2 regions of the Paenibacillus sp. Negev47 genome follow, and region 1 is predicted to be linked to the other one. Evidence: riboswitches for the same ligand, from Rfam matches in the RefSeq annotation. Region 1 holds a riboswitch; the other holds the start of a gene.

Region 1 (7,877 bases):
TCGTTTCCTGCAGGCTCGCCCCGACGGCAGCCAACTGGTACTCGAACGGCAAGATGATGAGGAACGCATCCTGATCTTGTTCAATCGTTCAGAGGAGACAGCTATTGTCGAACTGGAAGCAGGTGACGGGGAATGGACAGAGCTATTCGGCGGAAACCATCGTATTGCCAAGGATGATGGCGTGCTTGCCATTGAATTGCCTGCATATGGATATGCTGTACTGAGTACTAGTCTCACATAATACATCAAACTATACTCGCTCTTATGCAAATTGGAGTCCACTTCATCGAAATCCAACACAAAATAGGCGCTCACAGACCTGTTCCTGATCTGTAGAGCGCCTATTTCGCATATCAATCGCTGTTATGGATTACACAGGATCAGCCAGTTGCTCTTTGAGCAATTGGATGGTGGCCTCATACTGCACAAGTCCCACTTGCATGCACAAACGTTGTGAAGGTGAAATCCGTTCGCCGAATTCCTTCATCTGTCGCTGAAGCTCGTCATATAACAATTCTTTGCGTCTCAATTCCGTCGAAACCCACCCCATTACAGTGGCCTCATCCGCTAACTCTCCGAAATACAACCGCATCAGAAAATCAGAACGGAATATCTCGTCTTCCAGGGGACTCATCAGGTAGGCGTGAAATTGTGCTGATCCCTCAGGAGTCAAAGAGTACACGTTCTTGTCGGGTTTACCTTCCTGTCTCACCGATTCCTTAGTGAGCAGCCCTGACTTCTCCATTTTCGCAAGTGTAGGATATATCGTGCCGAAGCTGGCATCAAAGAAAAATGAAAAATATTGTTCAAAGTATTGCTTGATCTCGTATCCCGAACATGGCTGATTGTGCAGTATTCCGAGGATGACATGCTGCGTGTTCATCGGTTCACCGCTCCTTTCCATTCCCCTTAACGTATCACAATCAGCACCCCATATTCAATAATCGGATGAAGACACTGATGCTTCCAGAGCAGCAGGTACAGTAACAGGCTGCTTCCTCCTACGAGGATCAGAAATTGCCGGGCTGGAACTTCTGATCCAGATGCTAAAAGCTCCCAAAGTCAGCGTTGTTACCCCGATTAATGCAAGAAAGAATGCATCCCTGCCGATCCCGTTTCCTCCAAGTACAAGGTTCGTCATCCCCTCTACGGCATAAGTCCCCGGCAGATAATGACCGATCATTTGGTAGAACTCAGACATTACATCGCGCGGAATTGTTGAGCCCGAGGACAGCATTAGCAGAGGCAACAACGCACTGTTTAACCAAGCCCCCGCATTGCCAAGCAACAGCAGGCTCAACTGTGCCACGAATAGAAAAGATAAGGTGATCAGCAACTGGAATAGCCATAACATTAACCACCCATCTGCTGACGATACCCCCATAACGTGCATCATTCCCGATCCAACGAGTGAAACAATAAATGCAGCACCCAGATTAACAATGTTGCGGGCCCAGAAGCGCTCCCATTTCCCTGCCCTACCACTCAGTTCACCAGACACTTTCTGCAGATTCATGCCAAGCAACATCGCTCCGGTAAACGTAGCCGTTACAATCAACATCGGTACCATGGAAAAAGAAAAATTATGGACAGGATTTAACCGCTCCACCTCTGCCTCCACACGTGAAGATAACCCCAGCGCTAGCCTATCGGCCTGATCGGCAGTCATACCGGACTGGTCCAGTACTCCGTGAATAACCTTCTGTTGTACTTCACGGTTCAACGTCGCTGTAACTTGTGCGGCTACGTTCTGCATCACACTTTTAACGGTAGCCACGTTCGATTCGTTCATCACATACTTAACTGCCACCGGCTTCGACAAGTCTCCTGCCTGCTGCATAAAACCGGATGGAATCTCAATGATCATGTACACATCCCGGTCCATTAACAGCTGTCTCGCTTCTTGCATCGATTCGGATGGTTTGATCTCGAAATCCAGCCCCCCTGCCAAAGACTCGGCCACCGGCACAGCCGCAGCCCCGTCTTCATTCACGATGGTGACAGCCAGTTCAGTCATTCTCTCATTAACCTGATCGTATCCGCTAAGCCAGATGATGTTAAAAAAAACCTGAAATAGCACAGCCGTAATTAATCCTACAATGGTTGCTCCATTTTTCAAAAACAGCAGACTCGTCTGGAAAACCCCTTTCATTCTATCCATCTCCTTTAGTTTTCTTTCGCTCTTTATATATCGTATTGATATATGACAATAAATAATATATCAATACGATATATAAAGAGTCAATGTTTTTATTTTCTTCGTTAGAAAAAGACAAAAAAGCCGATACAAATCTTCACCAGGAAGATTTGTATCGGCTTTTCGTATCATGTAGGGAGCCCTGCATCATCTTTAATAGTCAAGGCTCAAGGCTCCACAAGTTAGAGTTAGATTTATTTCATATCAATCCATTATGCCGTAGGTTCTGCATCATTTTCAGTAGAGGACTCCGTCTCCTGTTCGGCACGTTTTGCTTTCGGTTTGGCCAGATTTTGCATCATTTTGCGGCCTGTTGGTGTCTGAGCCAATCCGCCTTGGGCTGTCTCCCGGTGACGGCTCGGCATCGCACTGCCTACTTCCAGCATGACGTCTATGACTTCGTCTGACGGGATGGCACTACGTACACCGGCCAATGCCATATCGGCCGCAGCCAATGCTGTGACGGCACCCAGTCCGTTACGGACGATGCACGGAATTTCGACGAGGCCTGCGACTGGATCGCAGATAAGGCCCAGTGTATTTTTTAAAGCCAAGCCAACGGCATGAACGACCTGCTCCGGTGTACCTCCACGCAGTTCAACCATGGCACCCGCAGCCATACCAATCGCAGAACCCACTTCCGCCTGACAGCCACCCTCGGCACCGGAGATAAATGAATTGTTCGCAATAACATAACCGATTGCCCCAGCACAGAACAACCCGTTAACCAAGTGTTCGTCCGTCCAGCCAAACCGCTCCTGTGAACTGATAAACACACCAGGAATAATGCCGCAGGAACCAGCTGTTGGTGTTGCCACGATGCGGCCCATGGAAGCATTCACTTCAGATACACACAGGGCATACGCCATCGCAAGTGCAGAAGCATCACCAGAGCAAGTCTCACCTTTGCGAATGTACTCGGCCATTTTCTTGCCGTCTCCACCCGTTAACCCGCTGCGTGATGTGGTATCTTCCGTTAATCCCTTCTGTACCGCTTCCTTCATCACTTGATAATAGTCCGACATCTGCTGCACAACGTTCGCTTCAGGCGTATTCGTTTCTTGGACCTGCTCCTCAATCATCAGCTGAGCAATGGTTTTGGATTCCGCTGTACAGATCGTATTCAATTCGTGCAAATGTTTAAACCGCATCCGAATCAACTCCTCTCTTCAAATCAATGACACGAATGTCCAGCACATGGTCGAGCGAACGCAGACGCTTCAACATATCCGGATTAGGCACGCCGTCCATCTCCATTGCCGTCAGCGCTTCACCATCCCGAGCTTTCCGATCCACCTGCATATAGCCGATGTTAACTCCCGATGAACTGATCGTAGACGTCACTGACGCAAGTACGCCTGCTTTGTCAGCATGCCGCAGAACGAGTGTAGGGAATTCACCACTGATCTGGACACGAAAATCATTCATCGCATGCACCGATACGCTGCCGCCACCAATGGAAGCCCCGATCAAGGAGCAGGCACGCTCTCCATGCCATAACTCAATTTTGACCGTATTCGGATGCGGAGCAGGCAGGCCGCTTGTATAAAACTCAACCTCCATGCCCGCTTCTTCTGCGTATTGCTCTGCATCCGGGATACGCGGATCGTCTGTGACATAGTCCAGAAGACCGCCGATCAGTGCCAGATCCGTGCCGTGACCCTGATACGTATCTGCAAATGAACCGTACAGCGTCAGTCGCGCCCGATCCGGCGTACAACCGAGCCACTGGCGAGCGATTCTCCCTAACCTTGCTGCTCCAGCTGTATGTGAACTTGAAGGCCCCGTCATCGACGGGCCAATAATTGAAAACACATCTTTAAATCGCACCTTGTAACCCTCCAATTGTATTCGTCATTTCCATCCAGATCCCATTCCACAATGTTCTTTTTTTACTGAATGATGACATCAAAAAAGGACAGAAGAAGGCCTCAGGCCCTCTCTCTGTCCTCGATACCTGAGAGTTTCATGACCAGCAGTGTCCAAGGACAAGGTGAATGCCTGCGATTACAGGCAAGGTCACCGGGCTAACTGATCATATACCCCTTGGGTGGCGCAGTTCGCGCACTCTCCAGAGTTGCGTCCAACGATGGTACATTTACCTGAGAGATTAACCACTGCGCCGGGTGCGCAGCAGCTTGCTCCTTCGGTGCCTGAACACTAGCCCTTTTGCTCGGCTAACCCAGGTCTCTCCCGCTCGTTATCATCCGCTTATATTCACTTTCTCGTTCAACTCACATCGAACGTGTGTCTTCTGTTCAATTGGATCATATCTGAATCATATCTGGTACATATACTTACAGATTAATATGCTACACATTATATGTCAACAAAAGTGACGTATAATTATCATCTTTATCACTCATTAGGAATGATTAGGCAGCTTCAATTCATTTATCCAAGCTTGAAGCTTCTCTTTCGTCCATCCTTCGTTTTCACCCATGACGGAGTACCGCAAGCCATTTTCACTCCATGATATGTTCCGAATGCTCTTCATATATGAACCCTCGGTGTTACGAACCTTAATCTTGGCTTCATCCGGCATTAGTGTATCGTCCACATTTTCTTCCGGCATCTTGAATACTGTCAGGCTGACTTCTACCTTGTCGTCACGTACATAATACAAGGTTACTTCATCTCTGCTCAGCTCACCGCCCAATGTAGACATTTCGATCCGTGATCGTTCGAATTCTCCACTCATGTCCTGTAGGAACGGCTGTTCCAACGCTTTTTCCGCTTCCTCTAGGGTCACTTCGGAATTCTGCATCATATCGTTCAAGTCCTTCACATCGACCTCCTTAGGGATGTCAATTACGAAAGTATCCTTTGTGAATTCAGGGTCATACTGAATCGGATCATAGACCATTTCTGATTTTCCATCCCCATACGCGCTGTTTACTTTGACAATCATCCACGTTTTGGGGTCTACCCAATACTCTGAAGATATGGAGAACGCGCCTTCTTCTTTTGGTGTCAATTCAATATGAATGACGTCCTGTCCATGAAGTTTCTCCTGTCCCATCATATTCACATCATGCGTAGTACGTAACCGCTCTAGTTGATCAACCAATATTTGTTTCTGGGTTTGATTAGGCTGTTGTGACACGGATGATGCATCCATGGAATATGCTGCTCCTGTTTCTTTTTCATAAAGGATGATCTCCTTTCCGTTATTAACTGCGTAACTGACATTGCCATTCTCGGATGTTTCCGTGCGCTTTCGTCCAGTTTCACCATCTACCCATTCCTTAATTTGCATGGTGTTACTCAGCTTGTCGTCCGCCCATATCTTCATCACACCTTCCGCATAATATGAGGCAGGTTCTGTTTCTGCTGAGACAACCTTCTCGATCATATCGTCTCCTGACATAGCCAGCATATCCTTCTCCGCGCAACCTCCAAGCAGGGCGCCTGCAAGCAAAGCAGTACCCAGCATCATCCATCCTTTTTTCATCATCTTACCCATCCTCTCTGCGTTTACATTCTCCATGTTCAGGCAATCGGCATGCTGCCAGCGTTCCACATCCTTCGTATGACCACATGCGCATATCCCCCCCGTGCTTTATTGCAACCCGTTTGGCTATACTCAACCCCAATCCCGAACCACCTGCATACGTCTTCTCCTCCTGATTCTGGTGTTGAACATAGGGTTCGAAGATACGAATGAGCTGTTCTTCAGGAATAGCAGGACCTTCGTTTTGTACTATGATCAATGTTGCTCCCGCCCTGTAGTTATCCAATTCAGCTCCTAGCGAAGGAATAATCCATTCAGGAAGCTCCCAATCTGAAGCAATAACCCCTAGTCCCATTACACCGTTCGTCCTTGTGTGGCGTAGTGCATTATTTATCAGATTATCTGTCAGGCGCATCAGTTGTTCGGGATGAACTCGGTACAGTTGATCTGTGCGGACATCCATCTTCACGTCAATCTGCCCACGCTCAGCAAGTCCCTCATAGCTCCCAAGCAGCATATCAAAAAACTCCTCACCTTCCACCTCAACCATGGACATCTCCGATTCACTGGAACCCAGTGCCGTATACATCTCAAGTTCACTAATCATCTGTTTCATCCGCTCCACATTCCCGAGCAGCACATCCTGATATTCCTGCCTTTCAAGGCGTTCCAGTTGACGATCACCGTTAAGTACTTCCGTATAGGCACTAATGGACATCAACGGTGTTTTCAGATCATGGGATAACGAGGCAATCATGAGCTCTTTTTCTTTTTGCTCCCTTTCCACATCGGCCTGAGTATGTCTGATCTTGTCTTGCATTGCATCAAACTGTTGGAGCAATGTGCCCATTTCATCATGACGAACAGGTACCACATCCGGAGCAGCCTCTCCCCGTGCAAAAGCATCCATTCGTTCTATGAGATATTTCATCGGCCGAAAGAGCTTTCGGGATAGAAGCCGCAGCACTGTTCCGTATAACAGGATAAAGAAAGCAGCAGCGAGACCCATGACCCAGGTTGTCCGCAGGGATATGCCTTCCAGCCAATCTCCACGCAGCATGACGATTTCGTAAATGCCAACCAACTCACCTTTTTCCCACACGGGTTTTTTCAGTGAGAATGTGCGATGACGAATCTGTAAGTTGTACAAATTACGATACAGCTCCGCACCCCCAACGGTGTAAGCTTCAGCAGACCATGTACTCCCCCCCGATGTATACACCCGAATCCCTGTTGGTAAATATAGATCAAAGTTCACCCGACCATTCTCCAATTCGGAGAGTGCAGCGAAGGCATCAGGCGATTGCAACCGGTACAGACCCGGGTCAGATAAAGCCAGTTCAATAGGGGCCATTTGTCCAGACAACTCTACATATTCCGTTACAGCACGCTGATCATTGTAATAGTTATACAGGGAGTACAGCGCCCACCCAGCGACGACAGGCAGCAGCATTACAATGAGGAAGGCGAGCATTAACCAGTACTTCAGCTTCATTCCTCAGGCTCCCCCACAAACCGGTAGCCACTGCCCCACACCGTCTGAATCCAGCGTGGATGATGGGGCTCGTCACCAAGCTTAGCCCGAAGGCTCTTCACATGAACTGTGACTGTACTCGAGTTCCCCGCCTCTGGCTGACCCCAGACATGTTCATACAGTTCCGCCTTGGTAAACACCCGGCCCGGATGAGAGGCAAGCAGTATGAGCAAAGCCCATTCCTTGTTGGTTAGTGCCACATGTTCTCCATGAAGCTGTGCGCGCTGATTCAGATAATCGATCGATAACCCATCGTTATATTGCCGATCTGTCGAATCCGGCTCTACGCCCTGATATCTTCGGTACCTATTCAGATGAGATTTAATGCGAGCTGTAAGTTCTGTTAGACTGAAGGGCTTCGTAATATAATCGTCAGCTCCCAACCCAAGCCCCCTGACTTTGCTCTCTTCCTCGATTCGAGCACTCATCATGAGCAGCGGAACATCGCTGATCAGCCTAATGTTTTTGCATACTGTGAACCAGAAGTGTCTAACCCGTCTGGAGGATCAGCTCTATATTTCTTGGGACGACAAAAGACAGGTCGAGTCTATTAAAATACTACAAGGCTGGGAAATCGTTGAATCCAAAGCTGCTCCCATCGAGCCGATAATATCGACTATTGGACACAACATTAAAAGCCAGCTTCGGAAAGCTGGCTTGGGGATCCAAACTCATTTTATTGTCTTCCTGGC
Region 2 (7,877 bases), 890 kb from region 1:
CGAATGATGTAACGGGTGTTCTGGAGAACGGCGGCGAGGCTGTAGGCCTGTACCGTACCGAGTTCCTGTACATGGGCAGAGACAAGCTTCCTTCCGAAGACATTCAGTATAATGCTTACAAAGCGGTACTGGAAAAAATGGAAGGTAAACCTGTCGTTGTTCGTACACTCGACATCGGTGGAGACAAAGAGCTTCCATACCTGGATCTGCCAAAAGAAATGAATCCATTCCTCGGCTTCCGCGCAGTTCGTCTGTGTCTGGACCGTCTGGATATCTTCCGTACACAATTGCGTGCATTGCTGCGTGCAAGCGTACATGGCAACCTGCGTGTGATGTTCCCAATGATCGCAACACTGGGTGAATTCCGTGAAGCAAAAGCTGTCTTGCTCGAAGAGAAAGAGAAGCTGGTTGCTGAAGGTATTGCTGTTTCTGACAGCATTCAACTCGGAATCATGGTCGAGATTCCATCGACTGCAGTTCTGGCGGATCAATTTGCCAAAGAAGTGGATTTCTTCAGTATCGGAACGAACGATCTGATTCAATACACCATGGCTGCTGACCGTATGAACGAACGAGTGGCGTATCTGTACCAACCGTATAACCCGGCCATTTTGCGTTTGGTTAAAATGGTTATCGATGCAGCGCATCGTGAAGGCAAATGGGTTGGCATGTGTGGTGAGATGGCAGGAGACGAAACAGCAATTCCATTGCTGCTCGGTCTTGGATTGGATGAGTTCAGCATGAGCGCAACATCCATTCTGCCAGCTCGTAGTCAGATCACCAAGCTGTCCCGTGCGGATATGCAGGAACTGGCTGCCAAAGCTTTGGATATGCAAACGGCTGAACAAGTCGTTGAATTGGTTCAAAGCATTCAAGCGTAATTTTGCCGGGGTATCCTCCGGATTTGAGGTTTTTCTTTTTCCGATAATGAGCTGCGTTCATGCAGCGATTTTGCCGGTATCCGTGAATCATGTGGATATCGGCTTTTTTTGTTGCGCGAATGTATAGGGAATAAAGGGGGAGTACGAGGAGAGAGACCCTGTAATGTCTAACCAAAAAATGCTCTTACTGGTGTAGTTAACATCAGCAAGAGCATGGATTAGAAACTCACTTAGTTTTTAACTGCAAGCGCAGTTCAGAACAGGTTTGCGGGCTGCGGTAGTCTCATCGAGTCGAGTAACCGGTGTGCCATAAGGTGCGTTCAGTACCAATTCAGGTGTCTCTTCTGCTTCTCTGGCAATCCGTATCATCGTATCAATGAATCCATCCAACGTTTCTTTACTTTCGGTTTCTGTCGGCTCGATCATAATGCATTCTTCGACGTTAAGCGGGAAGTACACGGTTGGTGGATGGTATCCAAAATCAAGCAATCGTTTGGCAACATCCAGTGTACGCACACCATACTGCTTCAGTCCCCGTCCAGACATGACGAATTCATGTTTACATACGCCTGGATATGGAATCTCGTAGTAAGGGGCGAGACGGGCCATCATATAGTTGGCATTCAGTACCGCACATTCAGAGACACGGCGTAAGCCTTCTGGTCCATAGGTGCGAATGTAGGCATAGGCACGAACCAATATACCGAAGTTACCGTAGTAGGCTTTCACCCGGCCAATGGATTGATCGCCTTCACGATCGAATACAAACCTACCATCAGCATTCTTGATTACCATCGGCTTAGGCAGGAATGGAATCAGACGGCTCTTCACGCCGACTGGTCCGGCGCCAGGTCCACCACCGCCATGAGGCGTACTCATCGTTTTGTGCAAGTTCAGATGCACCACGTCAAAGCCCATATCACCTGGACGGGTAATGCCCATAATAGCATTGGAGTTCGCCCCATCGTAGTACAGCAAGCCACCAGCCTGGTGTACGATGGATGCAATCTCCTGTATGTCTTTCTCGAACAAACCAAGTGTATTCGGGTTGGTCAGCATCAATGCTGCTGTATCCGAACCGACGGCTGCACGGAGTGCGTCCAAATCAACCAGTCCGTCTGCCCGGGATGGAATCGTCACAGTCTCAAATCCTGCTACGGTTGCGCTTGCCGGGTTGGTACCATGAGAAGAATCGGGCACGATGACTTTGGTACGTTGTTCGCCACGACCTTCATGGTAGGCACGAATCATCATAAGTCCCGTCCATTCTCCATGGGCACCCGCGGCGGGTTGCAGGGTCACCGCATCCATACCTGTCAGACCTGCTAGGTCGTTTTGCAACGTATATAACAGTTCAAGTGCACCTTGAATGCTGGATTCATGCTGGTACGGATGAATTTTGGCGAAACCATTATAACGTGCAACATCCTCATTAATCTTTGGATTGTATTTCATCGTACAAGAGCCCAGTGGATAGAAGCCGTTATCTACGCCGAAGTTGCGGCGGGACAGAGCGGTATAGTGTCGAATAACATCTACCTCGAACACTTCTGGCAGTGCCGCTGCTTCTGAACGGAGCATTTCCCGGGGAATCAACGTATCGGCAGCCTGACGAGGAACGTCACATTCTGGCAGGGAATAAGCTACACGTCCAGGGCTGCTGAGTTCAAAGATCAATGCTTGCTCCGGTGCAGGGGATAAGGTCTGTGCGTTGAATTTTTCTGTCACAGATTGAGCCGAAGTGGAGACAGAGGTACCCGTTTCCGATTGTCCTTGTGCCGGTGTTGTCGTTGTCGTCGTTTCCTGAGTCACAGCGATCCCTCCAATGCTCGTGCGAATTCGTCAATCTCTTCCTTACTGCGTCGTTCGGTAACAGCAATCAGCATATGTCCGGCAAGCTCCGGATAATCACGTCCGAGTTCGTAGCCACCAATGAAGCCCGCATCCAGCAGTTTCAACTGAAGTGTATCCACGTCTGTTCCTTCAGGAAGCTTAATCACAAACTCATTGAATGTTGGTGCATTAAACGTCAGGCTAACTCCAGGAACCGCAGTTAATGTATTCAGGGTGTAATGACTCTTTTGCAGATTCAGATCGGCTACATCGATCATTCCTTGTTTCCCCATGATGGACATATAGACAGATGCGCTGAGTGCAAGTAAAGCCTGGTTGGAACAGATGTTGGATGTCGCCTTTTCGCGGCGGATATGCTGTTCACGTGCTTGCAGTGTCAGTACAAAACCGCGCTTGCCGTTGCGATCCGTGGTCTGGCCTACAATTCGGCCAGGAATTCGGCGCATATGAGGCTGGGATACGGCGAAATATCCGCATGTCGGGCCGCCGAGTGAAGCGGCGATCCCGAGGGGCTGCGCATCGCCTACTACGATGTCGGCACCCAGCTTGCCTGGAGCTTCCAGCAGACCTAGCGATAGCGGGTTAGCACTTACGACGAGCAGACCCTTGTGCGCATGCACGAGGTCAGCGGCTTGTTTTACATTTTCCACGGCACCGAAGAAGTTCGGGCTCTGGATCAGGACAGCAGCGGTATCGTCCGATATGGCGGCTTGCAGGGCATCCCAGTCAGTGACGCCATCCTTATAGCCAATCTCAACAATCTCTAGACTCAGTCCGTGCGCATAAGCCTGCAATACCTGACGGGCTTCCGGATGAACGGTACGGGATACGATGAGCTGTTTGCGACGAGTTGCCGCTGCGGCCAGATTACCTGCTTCCGCAAAGGCCGTTGCACCGTCATACATGCTGGCATTGGCTACAGCCATACCGGTTAATTCACAGATGTAGGACTGGAATTCGAAAATGGCCTGTAGTTCACCTTGGCTGATCTCAGGCTGATAAGGTGTGTAGGCAGTGTAGAACTCGGAACGGGATATGACATGATTGATGACGGAAGGAACATGATGATCATATATGCCTGCGCCGAGGAAGCTGGCATGAGTTTCGAAATTGGCGTTGCCGCCAGCCTGTTTGGACATGTGACGTGTAAGCGCATATTCATCAAGTTTGGAGGATACGGGCAGCTCGCCCTGATAACGAATCTCCTGTGGAATGTCCTGAAACAGATCATCCAGCGTATCCACACCAATGGTTGCGAGCATGGCGCTCTGATCCTGCTCGGTCATGGGAATATAACGGTGCTTGCTCATACTTGATCAACTCCTTGGGTAGGTGTCTTTGACGTACGTATCCGTTTATGAAAAGGGGTCTTCACGACCACGGCTTTCAGCTTCTTGCCGCGGATCTCAATCTCAAGCGGGGTTCCGAGCGCAGCGTATTTGCTGTCGATGAGGGCAAGCCCCAGATTACGTTTCAATGTTGGTGATTGCGTGCCTGTCGTCACTTCACCAATCTGTACGCCTTCGGCGTAAATCGGATAGTGGGGGCGGGGGATGCCACGCTCCAGCACTTCGATGCCGACCAGTTTGCGGGCGGGACCATCATTTTTTTGTTGTAACAAGGCTTCGTGTCCGATAAAGGGTCCAGCATTCAGCTTCACAAACATACCTACGCCAGCTTCGAGTGGAGAGATGGTTGCCGACAATTCCTGTCCATACAGAGGGAGCCTTGCTTCAAAGCGCAGCGTATCCCGGGCACCGAGGCCTGCTGGTACAAGTCCGTGACCTTCTCCAGCTTGCATTAATCCATTCCAGACCGCAGAGGCTTGATCCGCAGATATATATAGTTCAAATCCATCTTCACCGGTATAACCAGTACGGGATAACAGCAATTTTACTCCACAGACTTCGGCATTCTGCACAAAACGAAATGGTTCAATGGTGGATACATCCGTATCTGTAACTTTTCCGATAATATCTACAGCCAGTGGACCTTGCAGGGCGAGCAGCGCCGTCTGCTCCGAATCGTTGGTCATGCTTACACCAGGGATCAAGTGCTCTTGCAGCCATGCCCAATCCTTGTCGATGTTGGAGGCGTTAACCACGAGCATATACTGCTGATCTTCCAGCTTATACACGAGCAGATCATCCACCACACCGCCATTCGGATAACACATCAGGGTATACTGGGCTTGACCGGGAACCAGCGTGGTCACATCATTGGTCATCATTTGTTGCAAAAATGCTTCAGCCTGCTCACCCTGTACTGTGAATTCGCCCATATGGGATACATCGAACAGTCCAGCGCGCTCGCGTACCGCTTCATGTTCTTTCTGGATTCCGCTAAATTGTACCGGAAGCTCCCAGCCTCCAAAATCAATGCACCGTACGCCTTCATATTGCTGATATAGTGGGAAGAGTGGTGTTCTAAGCAAATCGGACATCAAATCACCTCGTCATGGGCCGTCAGCCGGCCGAATATGCAATCGTGGATCAATGAACCAGGGTATTTTTAAATTTTCATCTAGAGACCTTTAGTGGGTAAGTATGATAAGGCAGCTATGACAGCGCCGATCTGAATCCTGTTTTTCGTTTTTTGGGAAAAAGGAAAAGGACAGGCCAAAGAACCGGCATGCCAAGTAGCACGCTGTATTCTAAGGCTCTGTCCCTTGTACCTGAGAGTTACCCCGCCGCGTCGTACAGCAGGTTTCCCCTTGGGTGATCATAACGCCCGCACAGGGCGAATAGATGCTCTCCAGAGTTGCGTCCCGTAAAAGTCCTTTTGCCTGAGAGATTCACCTCCGCTTATCGGTGGTTTACTCCTTCGGCGTTACCTCATGTACATCCCGAGTCGGGTGTCGCGGGTAATCTCTCCCTTTACATTCATCCGCGGGTATAACATAGTCCAATAAACACGTTTACTCCTCTCATTAAAACGTGAATCCACTATCGATGTCAAGAACGATATCATAGAAAGTGATTAAAAACCGAATATTTAGTATAGTTTTAATATAATTGTTCGTGTATTTAAAAAGACTACGCTTACTATTCTAATATTCACCAGTATATGTAGAAAGAGTGTATTCAGGTTACGGTTTGAGGAGGGGATCAGCAAATAAATTGTAAGGTATCTTGACATTTGATTCATAAATATCATACGCTATGTTCTGGGAAAAAGGTTAAGGTCAAAGATCGCATGCACTCATTAATGAAAAGCGAGGCGGATATCGATGAGCGAATTGAAAAGTGATTTCCTGTACAGTGAAGAGCACGAATGGGTGCAAACCGTAGGGGAGGATACTGTACGTATTGGCATTACCGAGTTCGCGCAGCATCAGCTGGGTGACATTGTGTTTGTGGAATTGCCTGACCTTGAATCCAATGTAAAAGCAGAAGACAGCATTGGAACGATCGAATCGGTCAAAACGGTGTCGGACTTGTTTTCTCCAGTCACTGGTTCAATCATTGCGGTGAATGATTCGTTGCAGGACTCACCTGAACTGGTAAACAGCTCTCCTTACGAGGAAGGCTGGATGATCGAGATTCGTGTTGAGGGAGATCTGTCTGCAGCGTTGTCCACATTGATGAATGCAGATGCGTATCGCAAACATACCGAAGAATAGAATCAATGAACTTGTACTTATTAACATATGTTATTACAAAAATGAGATGTGCTTCATGTTATTGCGACCTGTGTGAGCTTGATGCTTGCACAGGTTTTTTTGTGTTTTCCAAGGAACGTTGTGAATACTGATTTAAGCAGATTGTGGATGCAAATTGTCTGATTAGATCAAGCTATAGGGTAGAAAATGATTTTGGAAATGATAAAAGTCATAGGCAAGAAAAGCCTTATGTACCAATGAGTTCAGCCATTATGCATAGATAAAAACGATTACATAACCTAATGTTGTCATCATTGTTCATGACGAAAGTACGCTTTCATTTCATTGAACAGGAGAGCATTCTCGCTTAGGATTACAGCAGGGGAGAAATGATACCCCTTTCATAATCATAATCACTTGATCCAAGGAGGATAATACAATGAGTAATTTGGACCAATCGTCCAATTCCAAAGGTGGGCTACGGGTTGGTGTTCAGCGTTTTGGCCGATTCCTGAGTGGTATGGTCATGCCAAATATGGGAGCGTTCATCGCCTGGGGATTAATTACGGCTCTGTTCATTCCAACAGGCTGGTTCCCTAACGAGACGCTTGCACAGCTAGTCGATCCGATGATCAAATATTTGCTGCCACTGTTAATCGGTTATACCGGGGGTACGATGATGCATGGTCAGCGTGGTGGTGTCGTGGGTGCCATTATGACCATTGGGGTCATCGTGGGTAGCGATATTCCGATGTTCCTCGGGGCCATGATCGCTGGACCTCTGGCAGCATGGATCATCAAAAAATTCGATAAATCGATCGAAGGTAAAATTAGAGCCGGATTTGAAATGCTGGTTAACAACTTTTCAGCCGGTATTATTGGCGGAATCTTGGGCATATTTGCGCTACTGGGCATCGGGCCTGCTGTAGAAGCGATTAGCAAAGTATTGTCTGCCGGAGTGCAAGGCTTAATGAATCTGGGTTTGCTGCCGCTGGTCAACCTGATTATCGAACCGGGTAAAGTATTGTTCCTGAACAATGCAATCAACCACGGTATTCTTACACCCATTGCAACAGATCAAGCGAGAGAATTAGGGCAATCCGTATTATACATGCTTGAATCCAACCCGGGTCCGGGACTTGGTATCTTGCTTGCTTATTGCTTCTTCGGACGCGGAATGGCCAAATCTTCTGCACCAGGTGCCGTTATCATTCATTTCTTCGGGGGAATTCATGAGATCTACTTCCCTTACATTCTGATGAGACCGATTCTGATTCTTGCCGCAATTGCAGGCGGTGTTGCAGGTACATTAACATTCATGCTTACAGGCGCAGGGCTTGTCTCAGCACCATCACCGGGTAGTATTATCGCTTATTCCCTTTTAACACCAAGAGGTGGATACCTCCCAATGCTCGCTGGGGTGCTTGTAGCAGCGGTTGTTTCCTTCCTTGTAGCAGCATTGTTGCTGAAAACGGGTAAACAAAAGGACGAAGATCTGGAGTCCGCATCCAGTCGGATGAAAGACATGAAGAGTCAAGGAA

What was found. Region 1 has a riboswitch for glycine ahead of sdaAB (L-serine ammonia-lyase, iron-sulfur-dependent subunit beta). Riboswitches for the same ligand answer to the same signal wherever they lie in the genome.
Region 2: it holds a riboswitch for glycine, as region 1 does, so the genes downstream of both, gcvT (glycine cleavage system aminomethyltransferase GcvT) here and sdaAB (L-serine ammonia-lyase, iron-sulfur-dependent subunit beta) in region 1, are expected to answer to the same signal.

What each region holds. Positions count from the first base shown of each region.
Region 1 is NZ_CM177754.1:494,881-502,757, reverse strand. It holds gene AC4G47_RS02450 (alpha-glycosidase) at 1-241, shown strand, start outside; gene AC4G47_RS02445 (helix-turn-helix transcriptional regulator) at 371-883, opposite strand; gene AC4G47_RS02440 (YhgE/Pip domain-containing protein) at 938-2,152, opposite strand; gene sdaAA (L-serine ammonia-lyase, iron-sulfur-dependent, subunit alpha) at 2,410-3,348, opposite strand; gene sdaAB (L-serine ammonia-lyase, iron-sulfur-dependent subunit beta) at 3,338-4,027, opposite strand; glycine riboswitch at 4,140-4,274, opposite strand; glycine riboswitch at 4,279-4,403, opposite strand; gene AC4G47_RS02425 (LolA family protein) at 4,563-5,654, opposite strand; gene AC4G47_RS02420 (HAMP domain-containing sensor histidine kinase) at 5,656-7,146, opposite strand; gene AC4G47_RS02415 (winged helix-turn-helix domain-containing protein) at 7,143-7,499, opposite strand; partial or broken gene AC4G47_RS02410 (response regulator) at 7,518-7,649, opposite strand.
Region 2 is NZ_CM177754.1:1,389,400-1,397,276, forward strand. It holds gene ptsP (phosphoenolpyruvate--protein phosphotransferase) at 1-881, shown strand, start outside; gene gcvPB (aminomethyl-transferring glycine dehydrogenase subunit GcvPB) at 1,119-2,609, opposite strand; gene gcvPA (aminomethyl-transferring glycine dehydrogenase subunit GcvPA) at 2,690-4,045, opposite strand; gene gcvT (glycine cleavage system aminomethyltransferase GcvT) at 4,042-5,178, opposite strand; glycine riboswitch at 5,395-5,495, opposite strand; glycine riboswitch at 5,499-5,621, opposite strand; gene gcvH (glycine cleavage system protein GcvH) at 5,965-6,357, shown strand; gene AC4G47_RS06480 (PTS mannitol transporter subunit IIBC) at 6,776-7,877, shown strand, end outside.